One region of the Pseudogulbenkiania sp. FW507-F1 genome, then DNA from elsewhere that is predicted to be linked to it. Evidence: predicted binding sites of a transcription regulator. Region 1 holds the regulator's gene; each other region holds the start of a gene.
The links. The regulator sigma-54, encoded in region 1, starts transcription at its own class of promoters, with help from an activator protein. The targets are predictions, from matches to a motif close to CTGGCACGCTTCATGCTT.
Positions count from the first base shown of each region.

Region 2: a site for sigma-54 is predicted at 3,108-3,125, ahead of nirB (nitrite reductase large subunit NirB). Genes of this name have one in related genera too.
Region 3: a site for sigma-54 is predicted at 2,613-2,630, ahead of flgB (flagellar basal body rod protein FlgB). Genes of this name have one in related genera too.
Region 4: a site for sigma-54 is predicted at 3,048-3,065, ahead of AC3WG5_RS16510 (ANTAR domain-containing response regulator). Genes of this name have one in related genera too.

Region 1 is NZ_JBYSWM010000020.1:7,834-13,544, reverse strand. Features, by position in the region: gene rapZ (RNase adapter RapZ) at 1-418, opposite strand, end outside; gene hprK (HPr(Ser) kinase/phosphatase) at 399-1,355, opposite strand; gene ptsN (PTS IIA-like nitrogen regulatory protein PtsN) at 1,348-1,809, opposite strand; gene hpf (ribosome hibernation-promoting factor, HPF/YfiA family) at 1,927-2,256, opposite strand; gene AC3WG5_RS13455 (RNA polymerase factor sigma-54) at 2,324-3,727, opposite strand; gene lptB (LPS export ABC transporter ATP-binding protein) at 3,733-4,461, opposite strand; gene lptA (lipopolysaccharide transport periplasmic protein LptA) at 4,458-4,979, opposite strand; gene lptC (LPS export ABC transporter periplasmic protein LptC) at 4,969-5,532, opposite strand; gene kdsC (3-deoxy-manno-octulosonate-8-phosphatase KdsC) at 5,529-5,711, opposite strand, start outside.
Region 2 is NZ_JBYSWM010000032.1:5,779-11,489, reverse strand. Features, by position in the region: gene AC3WG5_RS16485 (bifunctional protein-serine/threonine kinase/phosphatase) at 1-1,606, shown strand, start outside; gene AC3WG5_RS16480 (LysR family transcriptional regulator) at 1,617-2,498, opposite strand; gene AC3WG5_RS16475 (EamA family transporter) at 2,593-3,003, shown strand; gene nirB (nitrite reductase large subunit NirB) at 3,289-5,711, shown strand, end outside.
Region 3 is NZ_JBYSWM010000019.1:12,184-17,894, reverse strand. Features, by position in the region: gene AC3WG5_RS13065 (ATP-binding cassette domain-containing protein) at 1-495, opposite strand, end outside; gene tsaD (tRNA (adenosine(37)-N6)-threonylcarbamoyltransferase complex transferase subunit TsaD) at 684-1,709, opposite strand; gene AC3WG5_RS13055 (OsmC family protein) at 2,016-2,435, shown strand; gene flgB (flagellar basal body rod protein FlgB) at 2,656-3,066, shown strand; gene flgC (flagellar basal body rod protein FlgC) at 3,069-3,479, shown strand; gene AC3WG5_RS13040 (flagellar hook assembly protein FlgD) at 3,497-4,189, shown strand; gene flgE (flagellar hook protein FlgE) at 4,226-5,485, shown strand; gene flgF (flagellar basal-body rod protein FlgF) at 5,508-5,711, shown strand, end outside.
Region 4 is NZ_JBYSWM010000032.1:14,275-19,985, forward strand. Features, by position in the region: gene ntrB (nitrate ABC transporter permease) at 1-887, opposite strand, end outside; gene AC3WG5_RS16505 (CmpA/NrtA family ABC transporter substrate-binding protein) at 912-2,192, opposite strand; gene AC3WG5_RS16510 (ANTAR domain-containing response regulator) at 2,440-3,024, opposite strand; gene AC3WG5_RS16515 (DNA-3-methyladenine glycosylase I) at 3,199-3,771, shown strand; gene AC3WG5_RS16520 (YMGG-like glycine zipper-containing protein) at 3,882-4,184, opposite strand; gene AC3WG5_RS16525 (sensor domain-containing phosphodiesterase) at 4,349-5,632, opposite strand.

The DNA.
Region 1 (5,711 bases):
ACAGCTCGCTGGTGTCGAGACGCGCCCCCAGTTCGCGGATGCTCTCGAGCAGTTCCTGCTCCTTGCGGATGCACTCTTCCACCGTCAGGCCGGAGCCGGACAGCGGGTGGCGGCGGCGGGTTTCGGAGAAGCGCTTGACCAGGGTGTCGGTCTTGGATTCGAGAAACAAGAGGCGCACGTCGATGCCGCGTTCGCGCAGTTTCTGCATTTCCACCGGCAAGGCCCCGAGCGAGGGGCTTGAGCGGGTATCGACGCTGATGGCGATGCGCTCGTAGCCGTAGGTGGCGTAGATCGCGACCGCCTCGCGCAACATGGTGGCCGGGAGGTTGTCGACACAGTAGTAGCCGGCGTCTTCCAGGGCACGCAACGCCACCGATTTACCCGAGCCGGACAGGCCGCTAATCAGTATCAGGCGCATGCTCTTGTTCCCTGAGGAAGTTGGTATGCCGTTCGATGAACTCGCGGGTGCTGTCGATACCGCGTAATTGAAGAATATAGTTTCGCACGGCGGCTTCAACCAGTACCGCCAGGTTGCGGCCGGCGGCGACCGGCAGCACCACCTTGCGCACCATGACGCCGATGATGTCCTGCGTCTCCGACTGGATGTTGAGGCGGTCGAGCGCCTGCATCGCCTGGTCGTTGGCCTTGACCAGGTGGATGATCAGCTTGAGCACCTTCTTCGGCCGCACCGCGGTTTCGCCGAAGATGGTGCGGATGTTCAGGATGCCCAGGCCGCGTACTTCGAGGAAGTCGCGCAACAGCGGCGGGCAGCGCCCTTCCAGGGTTTCCGGCCCGATGCGGTAGAGTTCCACGGCGTCGTCGGCCACCAGGCCGTGACCGCGCGAAATCAGTTCCAGCGCCAGTTCGCTCTTGCCCATGGCCGAATCGCCCATGATCAGCACGCCGATTTCCAGCACGTCGAGGAACACTCCGTGCAGCACGGTCGAGACCGCCAGCGCGCGCGCCAGATAGATGCGCAGCACATCCATCAGGTAGGGGCTCTCCAGCGGCGTGGTCATCAGCGGCACGTTGTGGGTGTGGCAGTAGTCGCGCAGCAGCTTGGGCACCGGCTGGCCGTTGGCCACCATCACCACCGACATGCTTTTGTGGAACAGCTGGTCGAGCGCGGTCTTGGCGGCCGACTGTTCCAGGCGGTCGAGGTACTCGACTTCGGCCAGGCCCAGCACCTGCACCCGGTTGGGGTGGATGAAGTTGAGGTGGCCCACCAGCGCCAGCAGCGGACGCTGCTCGTCGTTGCCGATCAGGTTGTCGGCTCCGCCGGTCCCGGCAACCCAGCTCAGGTTCAGTTTGTGCTGGTTGTCGTGGTAGAGCTTGCGAACGCTTATGCTAGGCATTGGGAGACCATTCGGTCAGCAGGGTGTAGAGCTCGTCGGCATTCTGGGCGGCGAGCAGTTTTTCGCGCAGCGGCCGGCTGGAGAAAAGTTGGGCCAGTTCCGACAGCACCTGCAGGTGCAGGTCGGTGGCCTGTTCCGGCACCAGCAGCACGAACAGGATCTGTACCGGCTTGCCGTCCGGGGCGTCGAAGGGAATCGCCGATTTGAGGCGGATCAGTACGCCGGCCGCCTCTTTCAGACCACGGGCGCGGCCGTGCGGAATGGCCACACCTTGCCCGAGCCCGGTGGAACCGAGCTTCTCGCGGGCGAACAGGCACTCGAACACTTCACTGCGCGCGATGCCGCGGGTGTTCTCGATCAGGAGGCCTACCTGCTCGAAGACGCGCTTCTTGCTGGCCACGTCGAGGTCGAGCAGGACGTTGTCCCGAGTTAGGATTTTGCCGATCAGGCTCATAGGGGTCTGTTGAGAGCTGCCAAAAACCCGACGATTCTAGTTGCTTTGGTGTGACAGAGAAAGGACTGTGCAAAGCAAAGCGGGAACCTGATGGTTCCCGCTTTATCAATCAAGGGCTTAGAGTGTGGCTTCTGGTGCCGGGGCCGGTGTCGGAATGGCCCGGTGTTCGCTCAGCTTTTCCTTGTGCTTGAGAACCTGTCGATCCAGCTTGTCCATCAGGAGGTCGATGGCGGCGTACATGTCCGACTCGGTGGCTTCGACGTGGATGTCTTTGCCGGAGAGATGGACGTTGACCTCGGCCTTCTGGACCAGCTTGTCCACGGACAGGGTCACCGCCACGTCGATCACGTGGTCGACATGACGGGTAATGCGTTCGAGCTTGCTTTCGATGTAATCACGCAGCGGTTGGGTAACGTCGAGGTGGAGACCGGTTACTTTGAGGTTCATACCTTACTCCTTCTTGTGTTGGCTGCCCGGCGGATGCTGCCGGGCATGCTGATGATTCAATCCAAGGTCAGAGGACCTTGCGCAGATTGACCGGTGGAATCTGCATGGCTTCACGATACTTCGCTACGGTGCGTCTTGCAACCTGTATGCCCTGTTTCGCGAGCTCGTCGGCCAGGGCGCTGTCGGAGAGGGGTTTGGCGCGGTTTTCGGCGTCGATCATCTGGCGGATGTGCGCCTTGATGGCGGTGGCCGAGCACTCGCCGCCGCTGTCCGTTTCCAGTGCGCTGCCGAAGAAATACTTCAGCTCGAACAAGCCGCGCGGGCACAGCAGGTATTTCTGCGTCGTCACACGGGAGACCGTGGATTCGTGCAGTTCCAGCTCATCCGCAATGTCGCGCAGGATGAGTGGACGCATGGCTACTTCACCGTGTTCAAAGAACGCTTGCTGTCTTTCGACTATAGATTCCGCCACTTTCAGGATAGTGTCAAATCGTTGCTGAATATTCTTCACCAGCCATTTTGCCTCCTGTAGACGCGAGCTCATTTCACCGCCGCCGCCGCGGTTTTCGCTGAGCATCTGGGCGTACATCTGGTTGACGCGCAGGCGCGGCACGGCGGCGTTGTTGAGCTCGGCGCGCCAGCGCCCCTTGACGCGGCGCACGGCGATATCCGGGATGATGTAGCGGGTGTCGTCGACGCCGAAACCGGAGGCCGGGCGCGGGTTGAGGCGGGCGATCAGGGCCTGGGCCTGCTTCAGTTCGGCGTCGCTGACGTCGAAGAGACGCTTGAGCCGGGTGTAGTCGCGATTGCCGAGCAGGGTCAGGTGCTCGCGGACGATGGCATGCGCCAGGGCCTTGCCCAGGGTGCTGTCGGGCAACTGGGCCAGCTGCAGCGCCAGCGATTCGGACAGCGAGCGGGCGCCGACCCCCTGCGGTTCGAACTGCTGCAGCAGTTTCAAACCGAACGCCAGTTCGTCTTCCTCGATGCCCAGTTCCAGCGGCAGCGAGGCGGCCAGTTCCTGCAGGTCGATCGTGAGGTAGCCGTCTTCGTCCAGTTCCTCGATCAAGAGCTGCACGATGGCGCAGTCGCGCTCGGGCAGGGCGATTTCGCCCAGCTGCGCCAGCAGGTGTTCGCGCAGCGTGACCGGGCGCGGCACGTTAGCCATCGGGTCGTAATCGTCGCCGTCTTCACCGCGCCGGCTGCCGCTGCCCCAGTCGGTGAGTTCGCCGCTGCTGTTGTCCTCGCGTTCCGGTTCCTGGCGTTCGGGCTCGGCCTCGCCGCCAGCGGTCTCGGCCGGGGCGCTGTCGGCGACGGGCTCGTCGCCCCGTTCCAGCAGCGGGTTGTCCTGCAGGAAGCGCTCGACTTCGGTTTGCAGGTCGACGGTGGACAGTTGCAGCAGCCGGATCGACTGCTGCAGTTGCGGGGTCAGCGTGAGCTGCTGCGAGACCTTGAGCTGTAGCGACTGCTTCATGGCGGTTACAGGTGGAAATGTTCGCCCAGGTAGACCTGGCGAACTTTTTCATTGTCGACGAGGGCCTGCGGTTTGCCGGAGGCCAGCACGGCGCCGTCGCTGATGATGTAGGCGCGGTCGCAGATGCGCAGCGTTTCGCGCACGTTGTGGTCGGTGATCAGTACGCCGATGCCGCGCTCCTTGAGGAAGGAGATGATCTTCTGGATGTCGATCACGGCGATCGGGTCGACCCCGGCGAAAGGTTCGTCGAGCAGGATGAAGCGCGGGCGGGTGGCCAGCACGCGGGCGATCTCGACGCGGCGGCGCTCGCCGCCGGACAGGGCCAGCGCGTTGCTTTCCCGGAGGTGGGCGATGTTGAGGTCGTCCAGCAGCAGCGTCAGTTCCTGTTCCAGCTCCTCGCCCTTGAGGCCGGCGATCTCGAGGATGGCGCGGACGTTTTCGTCCACGGTCATCTTGCGGAAGATCGATGCTTCCTGCGGCAGGTAGCCCAGCCCGAGGCGGGCGCGCTGATGCATCGGGAAGTGGGTGATGTCCTGCTGGTCGAGCTGGATGCGGCCGTCGTCGGCGCTGACCAGGCCGACGATCATGTAGAAGCTGGTGGTCTTGCCGGCGCCGTTGGGCCCCAGGAGGCCGATCACCTCGCCGCTTTCAATGTTGAGCGAGACGTCCTTGACCACGGTGCGCTTCTTGAAGCGCTTCTTCAGCCCGGTGACGTTCAGTACGCTGGCGTTCATGGCTGCTGTCCGGTGGTTTGCGGTTGCAGGATGACGGTGATGCGGCCCTTGTTGGGACCGGTGGCGGCGCCGCCCTTGACCTGGTAGGTCTGGCTCTGGGTGTTGTAGGTGATGACGTCGCCGATCACCAGGTCTTCGCCGCGCTTGACGCGGGCGTTGCCGGTGAGCACGGCGGTGTTGGTGATGCCGGTGTAGTCGAGGCGGCTGGCCTGGCCTTCGATGTATTCGTCCTTGCCGTCCATTTTCTGGCGGAAGGTGACCACCTTGCCGGTGGCCTGCACCGTCTGGTTGCCCTTGTCGTCGCGGGTGACGACGACGCGGTCGGCGTTGACGCGCAGCGTGCCCTGCGTCACCACGACGTTGCCTTCCCACACGGTGTGGCCTTTGAGCTGGTCGAGGGTGCCGCTGTTGGCGTTGATTTCGATTGGTTTGCTCTGGTCGGCTTTTTCCGCCAGAGCGGCCGTGGCGCTGCACAGTCCGGCCAGCACGGCCAGCGTCAGGGTGAATTTATTTCGCATAGACGACCCTTGCATTCGAGAGCAGTTTCAGCAGGCCGGCGCGCTGGTCGTAGGTGAAGCCGACCGAACGGGCTACCGACGTGCCGTAATGGATGGTGACCGGGGCCGCGGAGCGGGCCAGACGCTTGTCGAGGTCGACGTACATCACCGAGGTGTCGACGCGGGTTTCCGGGCGCTGCGCGTCGGCCGGCTTGAACAGCGTCACCTGGCGGTCGAAGAAGGCCTGGCGGGTCTTGTTGTTGTAACGACCGGTCTGGCCGCGCACGTCGTACTGCAGCACGCCGGCGGCGAAGACCTGCAGCGTGGGGGCGTCGAAGAACAGGTCGTCTTTGCCCGGGTACTGCCACATGCGCTGGGCGCTGAGCTGGTCTTGTACCTTGCCGGTGGTGTCGTAGCGCAGGGCGGTGAAGTGCTCGGCGACGAATTCGGGCTTGTTCGGGTCGAGCGCGCGCGTCTCCGGCGTCCAGCGCGAGATCTGGTCGAGCCAGAACGTCAAGAGGCCGGTCAGGGCCAGGAGGACGATGGGAAATAGCCGCTGGGCGCGCAGGATCATGCCAGGTACCTGTTCATCACCTCATCGAAGCTGCCCTGGGCCTGCATGATGAGCTCGGAGAGTTCGCGCACAGCGCCCTGGCCGCCGCCGAAGCCGGTGACGTAGTGGGCGTTCTGGCGCACCAGGCTGGGGGCGTCGGGCACCGCCACAGCGAGACCAACGCGGCGCATCACCGGCAG
Region 2 (5,711 bases), on a different contig from region 1:
GCTGGCCTGCGTGACGCCGGAGGCCGGCCTCTTGACCAGCAAGGGGGCGCTGTTCGTGCTGGCCGACGGCGTGTCGAGCTGCGCCGACGGCAAGCTCGCCGCCCAGTCCAGCGTGCGCGCGGTGGCGGCGGACTACTACGCCACGCCGGAAACCTGGGAGGTCGGCACCGCGCTCGATCGCCTGCTGACCGCGCACAACCGCTGGCTGCGCTCGCAGGGCAAGACGCTGGTGGCGACGTTGACCGCACTGGTGCTGCGCGGCCGGCGCTTCACCGTGGCGCACGTCGGCGACAGCCGGCTCTACCGCCTCACCGGCGGCCGGCTGTTCTGCCTCACCACCGACCACGTCTGGGACGAGCCCTCGATGCGCCACGTGCTCAAGCGCGCCATGGGGCTCGACGAGCACGTCATGGCCGACTTCCTCGACGGCGACGTGGCCGAGGGCGACGTGTTCCTGCTGGTCAGCGATGGGGTGTGGGGGCCGCTGCCCGACAAGCGCCTGGACGAAGTGCTGCGGCTGCACGTCGATCCGCAGCGCGCGGCCCAGGTGCTGGTGGAGGAGGCCATCGCCGCCGGCTCCGGCGACAACCTGTCGGCCATCGTGCTGCGCGTCGACGGCCTGCCTTCGGCCAACCTCGGCGACGAGCTGGCGCGCGGGGCCTTCCAGTCGCTGCCGCCGCGGCTCAAGCCGGGGCAGGAGTTCGACTGCCTCACCGTGGAGGCGGTGTTGAACGACGCCCCGTCCGGGCTCGCCTACCGCGTGCTCGACAGCGCGGGCAAGCGCTGGGTGATGAAGACGCTGCCGCCGACCTTGGCCGGCGACAGCCAGGCCGAGCAGGCGCTGCTGGTCGAGGAGTGGCTGCAGAAACGCCTGACCGCGCATTACTTCGCCGAGGTTAAACCGCTGCCGGCACGCCAGCACCTCTACTACCTGCTGCGCTGGTACGCCGGCGAAAACCTGGCCGAACGGCGCCAGCGCGAGGGCGGCAGCATCGGTCCGAGCGAGGTGGTGAAAATCGGCCTGCGCCTGACGCGCGCACTGGCGGCGCTGCACCGGCTCAATATCGTGCACCGCGACGTCAAGCCGGAAAACGTCCATATCGATCACGACGACAAGCTGCGCCTGCTGGACCTGGGCGTGGCGTACTGCCCCGGGCTCACCGTCGACCGCGACGGTGCGGTGCCGGGCACGCCGAGCTACATGGCGCCGGAGCTGTTCGAGGGCGCTTCGGCCAACGTGCGCACCGATCTCTACGCCGCTGGCGTGACGCTGTACTGGCTGCTGACCGGCCACTACCCTTACGGCGAGGTGGAACCGTTCCAGCACCCGCGTTTCGGCACCCCGGAACTGCCGACGCGCTACCGCCCGGATCTGCCGCTGTGGCTGGAAAACGTGCTGCTGAAGGCGGTCGAGCGCGACCCGGCACGCCGTTTCGAAACCGCGGAAGAGCTGCAGCTCGCGCTGGAGAAGGGCGACGCGCAGCCGGTTTCCGTGCGCCGTCGCGTGCCGTGGGCCGAGCGCGCGCCGCTCAAGCTGTGGCGCGCCATCGCCCTGGTGTCGCTGCTGCTCAACCTGGTGCTGGTGTACCTGCTGCTGGTGTGGTGAGCGGCGGGGCTCAGGCTGCCGTCGCTACGGGCATGTCCAACTCGCGGCAGAACAATTCCGCCAGTTGCCGCGTCAGCGGGTCGCCGTCGCCGTTTTGCCGGTAGACGCCGACCGGCATGCCGGGCAGCGGCGGCAGGCTGCCGTCGTTGATGCAGCGGCTGTGGTCGGGCGGCGTGTCCGCCAGCATCGCCGCCACCCCCAGGCCGGCTTCCACCGCCGCCTGGATGGCGGGCAGGCTGGCGCTTTCGAACACGATATGCCATGGCTGTCCGGCCCGGTTCAGCGTCGCCAGCGTCTGTTCGCGCCACGAGCAGGGGGCACTGAAAATCACCAGCGGCAAGGAGGAGGACGACGGCGGCACCTTGCCGCGCGCGGCGAACCACGCCAGTGGGCACAGGAACTGGGCATCCGGCTTCGGCAGCAGGGCGCTGTCGGCCAGTGGCGAACTCACCATGACGTCGAGTTCGCCGGCGTTCATCGCGGCGAACAACTCCGCCTTCAGCCCTACCGTCACCGACAGGCGCAGTCCCGGATGCACGCTGGCGAAATCCGCCAGCACGCGCGGCAGCCGGGTGCCGGTGAAATCCTCCATGATGCCGATGCGGCGGTGCTGCACGCTGGCGGGCCGGCCGCCCAGCCCCGGCACCAACTGGTCGGTCAGCGTCAGCAGGCGCTCGGCGTAGGGCAGCAGCGCCTCGCCGGCCCCGGTCAGCCGGATGCCGCGTGGCGAACGCTCCAGCAGGGGCTGGCCGAGCTGCTGCTCCAGTTTGCGGATCTGCAGGCTGACGGCGGGCTGGGTGCGCTGCAGCATGGTGGCGGCGCGGTTGATGCTGCCATGGCGGACCACGCTGACGAAAGCGCGCAGCAAGGCGGTATCCAGGTCCATAGTCATAAACATTCCTTATAACAGGCATAGTAAACGACAGTCTACCTATACCTGATACGGGCCGATAGCATGGAGGCATCCACTTTATAGGGAGTCCATCATGTATCTGTCTGCCTTGTTGCTGGCGGTCGCCGGCTCGGTGATCTACCACTTGTCGCTCAAGCACGTACCGCAAGCGGTGAATCCGTTCCTGACCCTGGCCGTGAGCTACGGCCTGGCCATGTTGCTGTGCCTCGTCGGCATGCTGTTCAGCCCCGGCAGCCGCAGCCTGCTGGCGGTGAATTGGAGCAGCAGCGGCGTCGCGCTCGGCATCCTCGGTATCGAGCTGGGTTTTCTGCTGGCCTACCGCGCCGGCTGGCAGATGGGCGTGGCCTCGCTCAGCGCCAACGTGATCAGCACCCTGGTGCTGCTGCCGCTGGGCTTCTTGCTGTTTCGTGAGCAACCCTCGCTACTGCGCCTGGGCGGGGCCATGGTAAGCCTGGCCGGCTTGTGGTTGATGCTGCAGAAATAGCGGGCGTGACGCACCGTGCACGCTCTTGGTGCGTTGGTGCACTGCAACGTACTGGTCGCAACCGGGCAATGGCCTGGAACCCCCGCCAAAGGGGCATCCTGAAGCTGGCACGGTGCTTGCTAGTAATGCAGCAGACAACAATGCCCGGTTTGCCAATGGCGGTGAAGCGGGTAAGGACAAAGAGGTCCGTTCAACATGGGGGAATCCATGGGAACGGACTTTTTTTATTTGGTCTCGCTGCGGCAAGGGTGAATGCGGCGTAGCCACGATGCTAAGGAGATCCCGATGAACAAACCGAAACTCGTCATGGTAGGCAACGGCATGGCCGGCGTACGCACGCTGGAAGAGCTGCTCAAGCTCATGCCCGACTTCTACGACATCACCGTCTTCGGCGCCGAGCCGCACCCCAACTACAACCGCATCCTGCTGTCGCCGGTGCTGTCGGGAGAACAGACGCTGAAGGAGATCATGCTCAACGAGGTGGAGTGGTACGCCGAAAACGGCATCACCCTGCACATGGGCAAGGAAGTCACCGAGATCGACCGCGTCAAGCGCGTGGTGCGCACCTCCGACGGCACCGAAGCTCCTTATGACCGCCTGCTGCTCGCCACCGGCTCCAACCCCTTCATCCTGCCTGTGCCGGGCAAGGACCTCGACGGCGTGGTGACCTTCCGCGATATCCGTGACGTCAACCTGATGATCGAGGCCAGCCAGAAATACAAGAAAGCCGTGGTGATCGGTGGCGGCCTGCTGGGCCTGGAAGCCGCCAACGGGCTGATGGCGCGCGGCATGGAGGTGAGCGTGGTGCATCTCGGCGAATGGCTGCTCGACCGCCAGCTCGACCGTACCGCCGCCAAGCTGTTGCAGCAGAGCCTGGAAGACCGCGGCATCGCCTTCCACCTGCAGAAGCAGACCGCCGCGCTGCTGGACAACGGCACCGGCCGCGTCGCCGGCCTGCGCTTCGCCGATGGCGAAGAAATCCCGGGCGACCTGGTGGTGATGGCCGTCGGCATCCGCCCGAACGCCGAGTTGGCCGAAAAATCCGGTCTCTACTGCAACCGCGGCGTGGTGGTGAACGACACCATGCAGACCTACGACCCGCGCGTCTATGCCGTCGGCGAGTGCGTCAGCCACCGCGGCGTGGCCTACGGCCTGGTCGCCCCGCTGTTCGACATGGCCAAGGTCGCCGCCAACCACCTGGCGCACTACGGCATCGGTCGTTACGTGCCGGCCGCCACCTCGACCAAGCTCAAGGTCACCGGCATCGACCTGTTCTCCGCCGGCGACTTCATGGGCGACGACGGCACCGAAGCCATCACCCTGTCCGACCCGATGGGCGGCCTCTACAAGAAGCTGGTGCTGAAGGACAACAAACTGGTTGGCGCCTGCCTGTACGGCGACACCGCCGACGGCGCCTGGTACTTCCGCCTGATCCGCGAAGGCAAGTCGGTGGCCGAGATGCGCGACGTGCTGATGCTGGGCGAAGGCGGGCAGGGCGACGTCGGCCACGCCGGCCAGAGCAAGGTGGTGGGCATGCCGGACGACGCCGAAGTGTGCGGCTGCAACGGCGTGTGCAAGGGCACCATCGTCAAGGCGATCCAGGAAAAGGGCCTGTTCACCGTCGACGAGATCAAGAAGCACACCAAGGCCGCCAGCTCCTGCGGTTCGTGCACCGGCCTGGTCGAGCAGATCCTGATCAACTGCGTCGGCGGCGCCGCCGACGTCAAGCCCAAGTCCGAGAAGCCGGTGTGCGGCTGTACCGAACACACCCATGGCGGCGTGCGCAAGGTCATCCGCGAACAGCACCTGACCAGCCTGCGCCAGGTGATGGATTTCCTCGAATGGCGCACCCCGGATGGCTGCGCCACCTGCCGCCCGGCGATCAACTACTACCTGATCGCCACCTGGCCGGGCGAAGCCAAGGACGATCCGCAGTCGCGCTTCATCAACGAGCGCGTGCACGCCAACATCCAGAAGGACGGCACCTACTCGGTGATCCCGCGCATGTGGGGCGGCGTCACCAACGCCTCCGAGCTGCGCCGCATTGCCGACGTCGCCGACAAGTACGCCATCCCGATGGTGAAAGTGACCGGCGGCCAGCGTATCGACCTGTTGGGCGTGAAGAAGGAAGACCTGCCCAAGGTCTGGGCCGACCTCGACATGCCGTCCGGCCACGCCTACGGCAAGAGCCTGCGCACCGTGAAGACCTGCGTCGGCTCCGAGTTCTGCCGCTTCGGCACGCAGGATTCCACCCAGATGGGCATCGACCTGGAAAAGGACCTCACCGGCATGTGGAGCCCGGCCAAGGTCAAGCTGGCGGTCTCGGGCTGCCCGCGCAACTGCGCCGAATCGGGCATCAAGGACGTCGGCATCATCGGTGTCGACTCCGGCTGGGAGCTCTACATCGGCGGCAACGGCGGCATCAAGACCGAGGTGGCGCAGTTCCTCGCCAAGGTGAAGACACGCGAGGAAGTGCTGGAACTCTCCGGCGCCTTCCTGCAGCTCTACCGCGAGGAGGCGTTCTACCTCGAGCGCACCGTGCACTACCTGCACCGCGTCGGCCTCGATTTCATCAAGGCCCAGGTGGTCGACAACCTGGAAAACCGCAAGGCCCTGTACGAGCGGCTGCGCTTCGCCCTGTCCTTCGAGAAGGACCCGTGGACCGAGCGCGTCAAGGAAGGTGTCGCCCGTCACGAATTCGAACCGCT
Region 3 (5,711 bases), on a different contig from region 1:
CATCAGCGCCTGCGCCAGGTTCAGCCGCATGCGCCAGCCCCCGGAGAAGCTGGCCACCGGCCGCTCCTGGGCTTCCGGGGCGAAGCCGAGGCCGGTCAGCAGCTTGGCGGCACGCGCCGGGGCGGCGTAGCCGTCGATGTGGTCGAGCTCGCCATGCAGCTGGCCGATGGCGGCGCCGTCGTTGGCCTGTTCGGCTTCGGCCAACTTGCGCTGCAGTTGACGTAGTTCGGCGTCGCCGTCGAGCACGTAGTCGAGCGCGGAGCACTCCAGTGCTGGCGTTTCCTGCGCCACGTGGGCGATGGTCCAGTGCGCCGGCACCGAGGCGTCGCCGCTGTCGGCGTGCAACTGGCCCATCAAGAGGGCGAACAGGCTGGACTTGCCGGCGCCGTTGGCCCCGACCACGCCGACCTTGTAGCCGGGGTTGAGGGTGAGGCTGGCGTTGTTGAGCAGCTCTTTCAGCCCGCGGCGCAGGCTGAGGTTTTGCAGTTGGATCATGGGGTTTCCTGCGCCGCTGACGGCGCGGTTCAAATCATCGTCGTGGAGACTATTTCAGTAGGTGAGCGAGCCAAAGCAGGCTGAGTGCCGCCAGCGCACAGGAACCGGAATGTACACGGAGTACATGAGGATTCCGAGCACTGCCGGCGCTCAAGATGCGCAGGCGTAGCCACCTAATGGGATAGGCTCTAGGCGGCGGGCAGGCTGCCCAAATCCCACCTCGGCTTGACGCTGTAGCCGCCGGCCGGCTGGGCGTACTTCAGGCGCATGGCGCCGGCGTAGGCGATCATCGCGCCGTTGTCGGTGCACAGCGCCAGGGGCGGGTAGAACACCTCGAAGCGGCCCTTGGCGGCCAGCGCGTCGAGCGCGGCGCGCAGCTGCTTGTTGGCGCCGACGCCGCCCGCCACCACCAGCCGTGCCATGTTGGCCTGCTTCAGCGCCTTGAGCGACTTGCCGACCAGCACGTCGACGATGGCGTCCTGGAAGGCGCGGCAGATGTCGTTGCGGGTTTGCGGGTCGATCAAGCCATGCTCGGCCTCCTGGTGCCGCACCAGCGTCAGCACCGCGGTCTTCAGGCCGGAAAAGCTCATGTCGAGATCGTCCGACTTCAGCATCGGGCGCGGCAGCGAGAAGCGCGCCGGATCGCCGCTTTCGGCCAACCTGGAGAGCGTCGGGCCGCCGGGGTAATCGAGGCCGAGCAGCTTGGCCGTCTTGTCGAAGGCTTCGCCGGCGGCATCGTCGAGCGTCTCGCCCAGCACGTCGTAATCGCCGACGCCGCGCACCGCCATCAACTGGGTGTGGCCGCCGGAGACCAGCAGGGCGACGAAAGGGAAGGCCGGCTTCGGCTCGGCCAAGAGCGGCGAGAGCAGGTGGCCCTCGAGGTGGTGCACGCCGACCACCGGGATGCCGAGCCCGAAGGCCAGCGCGTTGGCGATGCTGGCGCCGACCAGCAGCGCACCGCCCAGGCCCGGCCCTTGGGTGTAGGCCACGGCGTCCAGGTCGGCGAGCTGCTTGCCGGCCTCGGCCAGGCAGGCCTCGGTGAGCGGGATGGCGCGTCGGATGTGATCGCGGCTCGCCAGCTCCGGCACCACACCGCCGTATTCGGCGTGCATCGCCATCTGCGTGTGCAGCTGATGGGCCAACAGGCCCTGTTCCGTGTCGTACAGTGCGACCCCGGTTTCGTCGCAGGACGATTCAATACCCAGTACCAGCATGGTCAATGTTTTCAAACCTGTTCATGATCTTGCCACGCCCCTGATCGGGGCTCATGTGCATTGCGTGCGAATCTCTGCGGGCACACCTGAAGATGTGCCCGCAGAGATTCGCTCAGCGATCGGAAATCCTCACGTACTGCGTGTAGATGCCGGTTTCTACGCTGCGCTTCGCCCCCGCCGAGGCCCGGTCGCGACAGGTCGCGAGCAGGTTCCCAGCGGGAAAATCTTTTCATTTTACCGGCGAATCTTTGTGAGCCCAAATCGGCAATGGTAGTCTTGCAGGCTTGATTGACCAGGAGGACAACAATGCAGGCCAAACTGAGATGGATCGACGGGGTGTGTTTCATGGGGGAGACCGGCAGCGGTCACGCCGTGGTGATGGACGGCGCGCCCGAAGGCGGCGGCCGCAACCTCGGCCCGCGCCCGATGGAACTGCTGCTGCTCGGCACCGCCGGCTGCACCAGCTACGACGTGCTGGGCATCCTGAAAAAGTCGCGCCAGGACGTGCACGACTGCTGGGTCGATATCGACGCCGACCGCGCCGACACCGACCCCAAGGTGTTCACCCGCATCCATTTCCACTTCGTCGTGGTCGGCCGCGAGCTGAAGCCCGACGCCGTCGAGCGCGCCATCAAGCTGTCCGCCGAAAAATACTGCTCGGCCTCGATCATGCTGGGCAAAACCGCCGACATCACCCACGATTTCGAGCTGCGCGAACCCGCCTGAGCCAGCGGGCTTCGGCCAACGTTGGCAGCGTGTCACGGCGCCACCTTAAGGGTGGCGTTTTTCATCGCTGCCGCTAGGGCGGCAATAGTTGCCGCTTTGCCGTCCTGTCCAGCTTGCCGCTCCGTCGTCCTTCGGGCGAATTCCCGTCTTTTCAAGCCCTTGCCCCTAGTGATCGTGTTGGCATGAAAAATGCTTTTGGGGTGTCATCCAGGAGAAGGTCATGCTCGACAAGATTGCCCACTATTTCGATTTCCAGCAGCAGGCGCTCAATCTGCGCGCCAAGCGCGCCGAGGTGATCGCCAGCAACATCGCCAACGCCGATACGCCGAACTACAAGGCGGTGGATCTCGATTTCGCGTCGGCGCTGCAGTCGGCGCAGGGCACGCAATCGCGTCTGGCCCTGAACGTCACCGACCCGGCGCATATCGCCTCGTCGTCTGGCGCGGGCGGAGCCGGCGCTCCCGAGCTCAAGTACCGCAGCGCGGTGCAGCGCAGCCTGGACGGCAACACCGTGGACATGGACGTCGAGCGTGCGGCCTTCACCGACAACGCCATGCAATACCAGTCCACGCTGACCTTTCTCAATCGTCGCATCTCCAGCCTGAACGAAGCCATCAAGGGAGGTCAGTAAGCATGTCGCTGAGCAACGTCTTCACCATTGCCGGTTCGGCGCTGACCGCGCAGTCGATGCGCCTCAACGTGGTCGCGAGCAACATCGCCAACGCCGAGAGCGCCACCAGTTCGACCGGCCAGCCCTACCAGGGGCGGCACGTGGTGTTCACCGCCATCCCGGTGTCGGCCACTCAGCCGCAGGTGGCCGGCGTGCGCGTGACTTCGGTGGTGGAAGACACCACCCCGCCGCGCCTCAAGTACGACCCGGGCAATCCGCTGGCCGACCAGCGCGGCTACGTCAACCTGCCCAACGTCAACCCGGTGGAGGAGATGGCCGACATGATTTCCGCCGCGCGGTCCTACCAGACCAACGTCGAACTGATGAATACCGCCAAGAACCTGCTGCAGAAGACCCTGCAGCTGGGGCAATAAGCCTGGAGGGCTGAGACATGACCGTGACGTCCACGACCAATAACCCCTACACCGTTTTGAACACCGGCAACAGCACCTCGTCGTCCTCTGTCTCGGCGTCCTCGGCGGAAGGTATCCAGAACCGCTTCCTGACGCTCTTGACCACCCAGCTCAAGTCGCAGGATCCGCTGAATCCGATGGAAAACAATGAGATCACCTCGCAGATGGCGCAGATCAGCCAGGTGACCGGCCTCGAGAACCTCAGCAAATCGATCAACTCGCTGCTGCAGAGCCAGTACGGCACCCAGTCGCTGCTGGCGGCCTCGCTGGTCGGCAAGAGCGCGATGATCGACGGCAATACCCTCACCCTGGCGCAAGGCGGCACGGCGCAGGGCGGCGTGATTCTCGACGGCTCGGCGCAGAACCTGGCGATCACCGTGAAGAACGCGAACGGCGAGGTGATCGATACCTTCACCATGAACAATGTCGACAGCGGCCTGACCACCTTCAACTGGGACGGCACCGACAAGGACGGCAACGCCGCCGCCGCCGGGGTGTACACCTTCAGCGTCGCCGCCACCAACGAGAGCAACGGCAAGACCACGTCGGTGACGGCCGAGCCGCTCTCCAACCAGCACGTCGACGCCGTGGTGTGGGACAAGGGCAGCCCCTACATCGTGACGCCGCAAGGTGGCCGCGTGGCCATCGCCAATATCGTTCAAGTGTCTTGATGCTGCAGTACTGAAAGCGTACCGGGAGAGTAAGAAATGGGTTTCCAACAGGGTTTGAGTGGCCTGGCTGCAGCGTCCAAGCAACTGGAAGTGGTCGGCAACAACGTGGCCAACGCCAGCACCAACGGCTTCAAGCGTTCACGCTCCGAGTTCGCCGACATGTACGGCTCCAGCCTCTACGGTGTCTCCAACGCCCAGGCCGGCATCGGCGTACGCACGGCGGAGGTCAGCCAGTTGTTCGACCAGGGCAACATCAACTCCACCGGCAACAACCTGGACCTGGCCATTTCCGGCAAAGGCTTCTTCGTCCTGAAGTCGCCCAGTGCGGCGTCCAGCCAGGATGCCTACAGCCGCAACGGCGCCTTCCAGGTCGACGCCAACGGCTATCTGGTCAACGGCGACGGCTACAAGCTGCAAGGTTATGCCGCCCAGAACGGCGTGATCCAGTACACCGCCACCCCGGTCGACCTGCAATTCCAGACCAGCCTGATTTCGCCGACCGCGACCAGCAACGTCGATCTGGGCGTCAATCTGAACTCCAGTGCGACGGTCATCAGCCCGACGCCGACGGTGAACCCGACGGATACCAGTACTTACAATTCCGCCACCTCGGTCAAGGTCTACGACAGCCTGGGCAATACCCACGACCTCAGCTTCTACTTCGTCAAGGGCACGCCCACCGCGACCGGCACCGACTGGACCGTCAACCTCTATGTCGATGGCACGGCAGTCACCTCGCCCGCCGGGCCGCAGACGCTGAGCTTCGATACCAACGGCGTTTTGACCAGCGGTGGCGTACTCAGCAACATTCAGTACACGGCGACCACGCCTAACGGCAGCACGACGCCGATGACCATTGCCACGGTCGATCTCAGCAAGTCGACCCAGTTCAACTCCTCGTTCGGGGTCAACTCGCTGTCGGCCGACGGCAATGCGCCCGGCACCCTGACCAGCACCAACATCAACAACCAGGGCATCATCGAGGCCACCTATTCCAACGGCAAGACCGTAGCCATCGGCCAGGTGGCCTTGGCCAACTTCACCAACGTGCAGGGCTTGCAGTCGATGGGTGGCAACCTGTGGAAGGATGTGGCCAGTTCCACCGGCGGCGCCAAGGTCGGTGCGCCGATGTCCGCCGATCTGGGCGAAATCCAATCCCAGGCGCTGGAACAGTCGAACGTCGATCTGAACTCCGAACTGGTGGACATGATCGTGGCGCAACGCTTCTATCAAGCCAACGCCCAGTCGATCAAGACCGAAGACACCATCCTGCAGACCCTGATCAACCTGCGCTGAGCATTAACGGGATAACGGCACCATGGACCGCATGATCTACCTGGCGATGACCGGCGCCAAACACGTGATGACGCAGCAGGCCACCACCTCGCAGAACCTGGCCAACGTGCACACTAACGGCTACAAGGCCGACCAGGTCTCGTTCCGCGCCTTGCCGGTGGTGGGCGACGGTGCGCCGACCCGCACCTACGTGGTCGACAACACCATCGGCCATGACCTGTCACAG
Region 4 (5,711 bases), on a different contig from region 1:
CGCGCCAGCAGGATCAGCGCCTGCTCCAGCAAGAGCCCGACCAGCCCGACGATGAAGATGGCGATGATGATGTGCTCGACGTTGAGGTTGTTCCACTCGTCCCACACCCAGAAGCCGATGCCGACGCCGCCGGTGAGCATCTCGGCCGCCACGATCACCAGCCAGGCCACGCCGATCGACAGGCGCACCCCGGTCAACACGTGCGGCAACACCGACGGGAACAGGATGGTGGTGAACACCTTGAACTCGGACAATCTCAGCACGCGCGCCACGTTGAGGTAATCCTGCGGCACCGCACGTACCCCGGCGGCGGTGTTGAGGATCATCGGCCACACGCTGGAGATGAAGATCACCCAGATCGACGCCGGGCTCGCGGCCTTGAACACCAACAGGCCGATCGGCAGCCAGGCGAGCGGCGAAACCGGTCGCAGCAGGCTGATCACCGGCGCGAACATCGCCGAGACGAAGGCGAAGCGGCCGAGGATGAAGCCGGCGGGAATGCCCACCAGCGCCGCCAGGCCGAAGCCGATGCCGACGCGCCCGAGCGAATTGAGGATGTTCCAGCCCACGCCCTGGTCATTCGGCCCGTTGCGGTAGAACGGATCGGCGAACAGCAGCTTGGCCGATTCCCAGGTGGACAGCGGCCCCGGCAGGCCGCCGCGCGACTTGGCAACCACGGCCCAGACCAGCACCAGCAGCGCCAGCCCCAACAGCGGCGGCACCACGGTCTTGATCGCCTGCACCAGCAGGCGCACGGCGGGCGAGGTGTCGGCCGATTCCAGCGACGGGAAACGGCGTTTCGACGCGGTGCGCGCCGGCAGTGTCTGTTCCACGGTCTTGCTCTCTGTGCCGCTCACGACACGGGCTTCATGCTTGATGGCTTGCATGGTGGTTCTCCCCTATTCCGTGGCTCAGGCGCGAATCTTGAACGAAGCGGCGTAGCCTTTCGGGTCCTTGCCGTCCCACACCACGCCGTCGATCAGCTTGGCCGAGCGCATATCGGAACGCGGCAGCGCGACCTTGGCGAGCGCAGCGGCTTCCTTGTAGAGCGCGATCTGGTTGATCTGTCGCGCCACGCCCAGGTAGTCCGGATCGGCCTTCAGCAAGCCCCAGCGCTTGTGCTGGGTGAGGAACCACATGCCGTCGGAGAGATACGGGAAGTTGACCCTGCCCTCGTCGAAGAACTTCATCAGGTGGGGGTCTTGCCACTTCTTGCCCAGGCCGTCTTCGTAGGAACCAAGGAAGCGCCCCTCGATGACCGGCTCCGGCGCGTTGACGTAGGCCTTGTCGGAAATCAGTTTGGCCACGCTGGCGCGATTCTTGACATCGTCGATGTAGCGCGAGGCTTCCAGCAGCGCCGCGGTCAGCGCGCGCGCGGTGTTCGGGTTCTTTTTCACCCAGTCGCCGGTGCTGCCCAGCACCTTTTCCGGGTGGCCGGCCCAGATCTGCTGGGTGGTGGCCACGGTGAAGCCGACATTGTCGGCGATGGCGCGGGCGTTCCACGGCTCGCCGACGCAGTAGCCGTCCATATTGTCGACGCGCATGTTGGCCACCATCTGCGGCGGCGGCACCACGATGGTCTTGACGTCGCTCATCGGGTTGACGCCCTGCGCGGCCAGCCAGTAGTAGAGCCACATGGCGTGGGTGCCGGTGGGGAAGGTCTGGGCAAAGGTGTATTCGCGCGGCTCGGCCTTGATCAGCTTGGCGAGCGCCGGGCCGGAGGTCACGCCCTTGGCCTTGAGCTGGTTGGAGAGCGTGATGCCCTGGCCGTTCTGGTTCAGCGTCATCAGCACCGCCATGTCCTTCTTCGGACCGCCGATGCCCAGGTGCACGCCGTACACCAGGCCGTACAGCACGTGGGCGGCGTCCAGCTCGCCGTTGACCAGCTTGTCGCGCACCGCGGCCCAGCTCGCCTCCTTGGACGGCACGATGGTGATGCCGTACTTCTTGTCGAAGCCCATCTTGGAGGCCACGATCACCGAGGCACAGTCGGTAAGGGGAATGAAGCCGACTCTGACTTCGGTTTTTTCCGGCTTGTCGCTGCCGGCAGCCCAGGCGCTGCTGGCGATGCCGGCCGGCAAGGCGGCCAGCAAGGTGGTGGACCCCATGGTGGTCAGTGCTCCCTTGAGAAAAGTGCGTCGCTCCGGCGCCGCGGGCGAACTGCTGTCGATCGATGTGCGCGTGTCTTCCATTTCCTTCTCCCTCATTGCAGAAAAAAACAGCCGGAAACAAAAAGCGCCTGTCGTCCCGCTCCGCGTCGGAGAGGGTGCGACAGGCGCCGTTGCCTGTCCGGATGGAGCCGCCGCCGTTGGTGGCCTACCCGGTCACCACGCCATACGCAACTACCATGCCAGACAACAATCGTCTGTTTTTAAAGGAATATTTTTTATGACCTACGCTTTTGTGCACTGCACACGTGCGTTCTGCACCACCGCACGCTCAGCCTTTGAGCCAGTTCGCCAGCTCCACCACCTCGCGCGCCACGTCGCCGATCTTCTTTTGCGACTTCATCGCCCGCTCGCGCAACTGGCGGTAGGCCTCGTCCTCGCCGATGCCCTTCATCTGCATCAGCAAGCCCTTGGCCTTCTCCACCACCTGGCGGTCGGCCAGGCGCTGGCGCATGCCGTCCAGCTCCTCACGCCGCTCCTTGTCGAGCGAATAACGCTCTATCGCCACCTCCAACAGCGGCTGGATGCGCTCGGGCACCACATCGCCCACCACGTAGGCGGCCACCCCGGCCGCGAGCGCGGCGCGGATGGTGTCGCGGCGGGCGTCGTCGGTAAACATCACCACCGGCCGCTCGCTGTGCGCGCTGCTGACGCAGACGTGCTCCAGCATGTCCCGCGATGGGGCATCGGAGTCGATCAGCACGATGTCGGGGCGGATGCTGTCGATCATTTCACCCAGCCGCAGCGACACCTCCACTTCCGCAATCACGCGCACGCCGGCCTGCGTCAGCGCCTCCTTGAGCGCAGCCGCCTTGCCCGATCCATCGTTCACCAGCATTACCGTCAGCACTGTCATCTCCCTATTGCACAGAAAAGGTGAAGCAAGCACCATGCCGGGTCGATGCTCTTTCCATGCAAACTACCTGTCCACGATCTGCGTGCAACCTGTCTCGGGCCCCCAAAAGGCAAACGGCTCGATACGGCGGAGACCCAACGCAGCGTGGGCTTACTTTAAGGTTGGCCGAAGACCATGATTACTGCAACGCGCTGCCCGTGGTGCGGCGATGACCCGCTCTACGTGGCCTACCACGACCTGGAATGGGGCGTGCCGGTGCACGACGACCGCAAGTTGTTCGAAATGCTGGTGCTGGAAGGCGCCCAGGCCGGGCTGTCGTGGATCACCATCCTCAGGAAACGCGAAGGCTACCGCGCCGCGTTCCACGGCTTCGACCCGGCACGCGTCGCGACCATGGACGAGGCCGACGTCGAGCGCCTGCTGCAGAACCCGGCCATCGTGCGCAACCGGCTGAAGATCCACAGCGCCATCCGCAACGCCCGCGTGTTTCTCGAGCTGCAGCGTCTTCACGGCAGCTTCGCCGCCTGGCTATGGGCCCAGGTCGACGGCCAACCGGTAATCAATCGCTGGAGCAGCCTGTCCGAATGCCCCGCCTCCACGCCCCTGTCCGACGCCATCAGCAAACAGCTGAAGAAGGCCGGCATGAACTTCGTCGGCAGCACGGTGATCTACGCCTTCCTGCAGGCCACCGGCGTGGTCAACGACCACCTGATCGGCTGTCACCGTCACCCGCAACGACAAGGCTGAGCCGCGCTCGCCCGCTAGCGCCTCACGCAACAAAAAGCCGGTGCCGGGAACCCCGGACACCGGCTGCGCGCCTTGCTGACACAAGCGATTCGATGCGGCTTTTTTAGCTCTTAATCGTCGTAGCGATGGTGATGGTGGCGGTGCCCGCGCTTCCAGCCGCGCTCTTCGACATAACGATGCTCTACGATGGTGCGACGCGGTTCGGGCCGGGTTGCGACACCGGTACCGATGGCGGCACCGGCCGCCGCGCCGATCATCGCGCCATCCCGCCCACCCAATGCCGAACCGACCGCCGCGCCGGCACCACCGCCCAGCGCGCCGCCGAGCACGGCGTTGCTGTCCATGGCGTAGGCCGAGCCGGTCAGCAACAGGCTGCCGGCCAGCAGGGCGACCATCCAACGGTTCTTGTTCATGGCTGTGTTCCTTAAGGCTAGTGCAGTAATCATCAACGGCGGCATCATAACCAAGATCGCCACCCGGCGCTGTCAAGAAGTACTAACAATTGTTAAGCCTGATGCTTACGCCGCCGCCCCGGCCGAAGATCTCTCGCCTGACATCCTGGCGTACGGAGTCATCGTCAGGCCAGCCCTTCCAGTTTGATGTCGCAACACAGCACCCGCTGCCCCTGCGCCAACGGCACCGTCAGCGACAGCGTCACGCACAGCCGGGAGTTGGCGACCGACAGGTAGGGGCTGCTGACTTGCAGCTGGCCGGGGTGGGCCAGGGCACGGTAGTGGTAGGGTTTGCGCGCCCAGTTGGCGCCCTGCGCCTCCTCCAGCGGGGCGAAGCGCGAGGACGCCGGTTCGTGGTCGGCACGCAGCACGCTGGCGCCGATCTGCACCCCGTCCGCGCCGATCAGGTAACAGCGGTCCACTTGCGGCATCGCCAGCAGCTCGGCGCAGGCCGACGCCAGACCCTGCTCGGTCCACAGCCGCTGCGCCGCGCGCTGGAAGGCGCTGGCGTAGACCTGCAATTCCCGGCGCTGGCGCGCAGAGGCCTGCGCCGCGGCGTGCCGGGCGGACAGCGCAGCGATGCCGCCGTCGCCATGGCGCAGCGGCTGCGGCGCCGGCCGCGCGAAGTGAAAGCCCTGCACCAGGTCGGCATCGCTGTCCAGCGCGATGGCCGCCTGCTCCTCGTTCTCGACCCCCTCGATCAGCGCCAGGCTGCCCGCCTCGTGGATCAGCGCCACCGTGGCCGGCAGCACGCGCCGAGCCCGCGGCGAATGCTCGGCGGCGGCGATCAGCTTGCGGTCGAGCTTGACGATGTCGGGCGCGGCACGCCAGATGCGCTCGATGTTGGAGGCGTCGGCACCAAAGTCGTCCAGCGCCACCAGGCAGCCCATACGGCGGTAATTGGTCACCGCCTCGCTCAACAACGACTGGTCGGCAATGGTGCCCTCGAGGATTTCCACCACCACGCGCCGGGCGGGAAAACCGCTGTGCGCCAGCAGCTCGGCGAAGAACGGCTCGGACTGGCCAGCCCGCACGACGACCTGGGTCGACACGTTGAGGAACAGCCAGGTCTGAGCGTCGTCCAGCCCCCCGGCGTCACGGTAGTTGGCGAGGTGCAGGGCACGGCACAGCCGGTCGAGAAAGACCCGCTCCTCGTCACCTTGCGCGCTGGCCAGCGCCTGCAGCGGCCCCACCGGGCTGCCGTCGGACTGCCGCGCCCGCAGCAGCGCCTCGTGGCCGACGATGCGGCTGTGCGCCAGGCTGTAGATCGGCTGGAAGTGGCTATCCAGGGACAGCTCACGGAAGCGGCCGATGGCGCGGCCGGATTCGGGGAGGATGGAGCGCGTGATGTCGCCCAGCGGCAGGCACAGGCCGGACGACGACAGCGGCAAAGCGGAGAGTGATTGCATAGTGGCAAAAAAAGGCGTCCCCGGGCCGGTCTGCCCCGGGGACGCCGTTGTCCCTTTCAAGTGCGGACCGCCGTTGGTC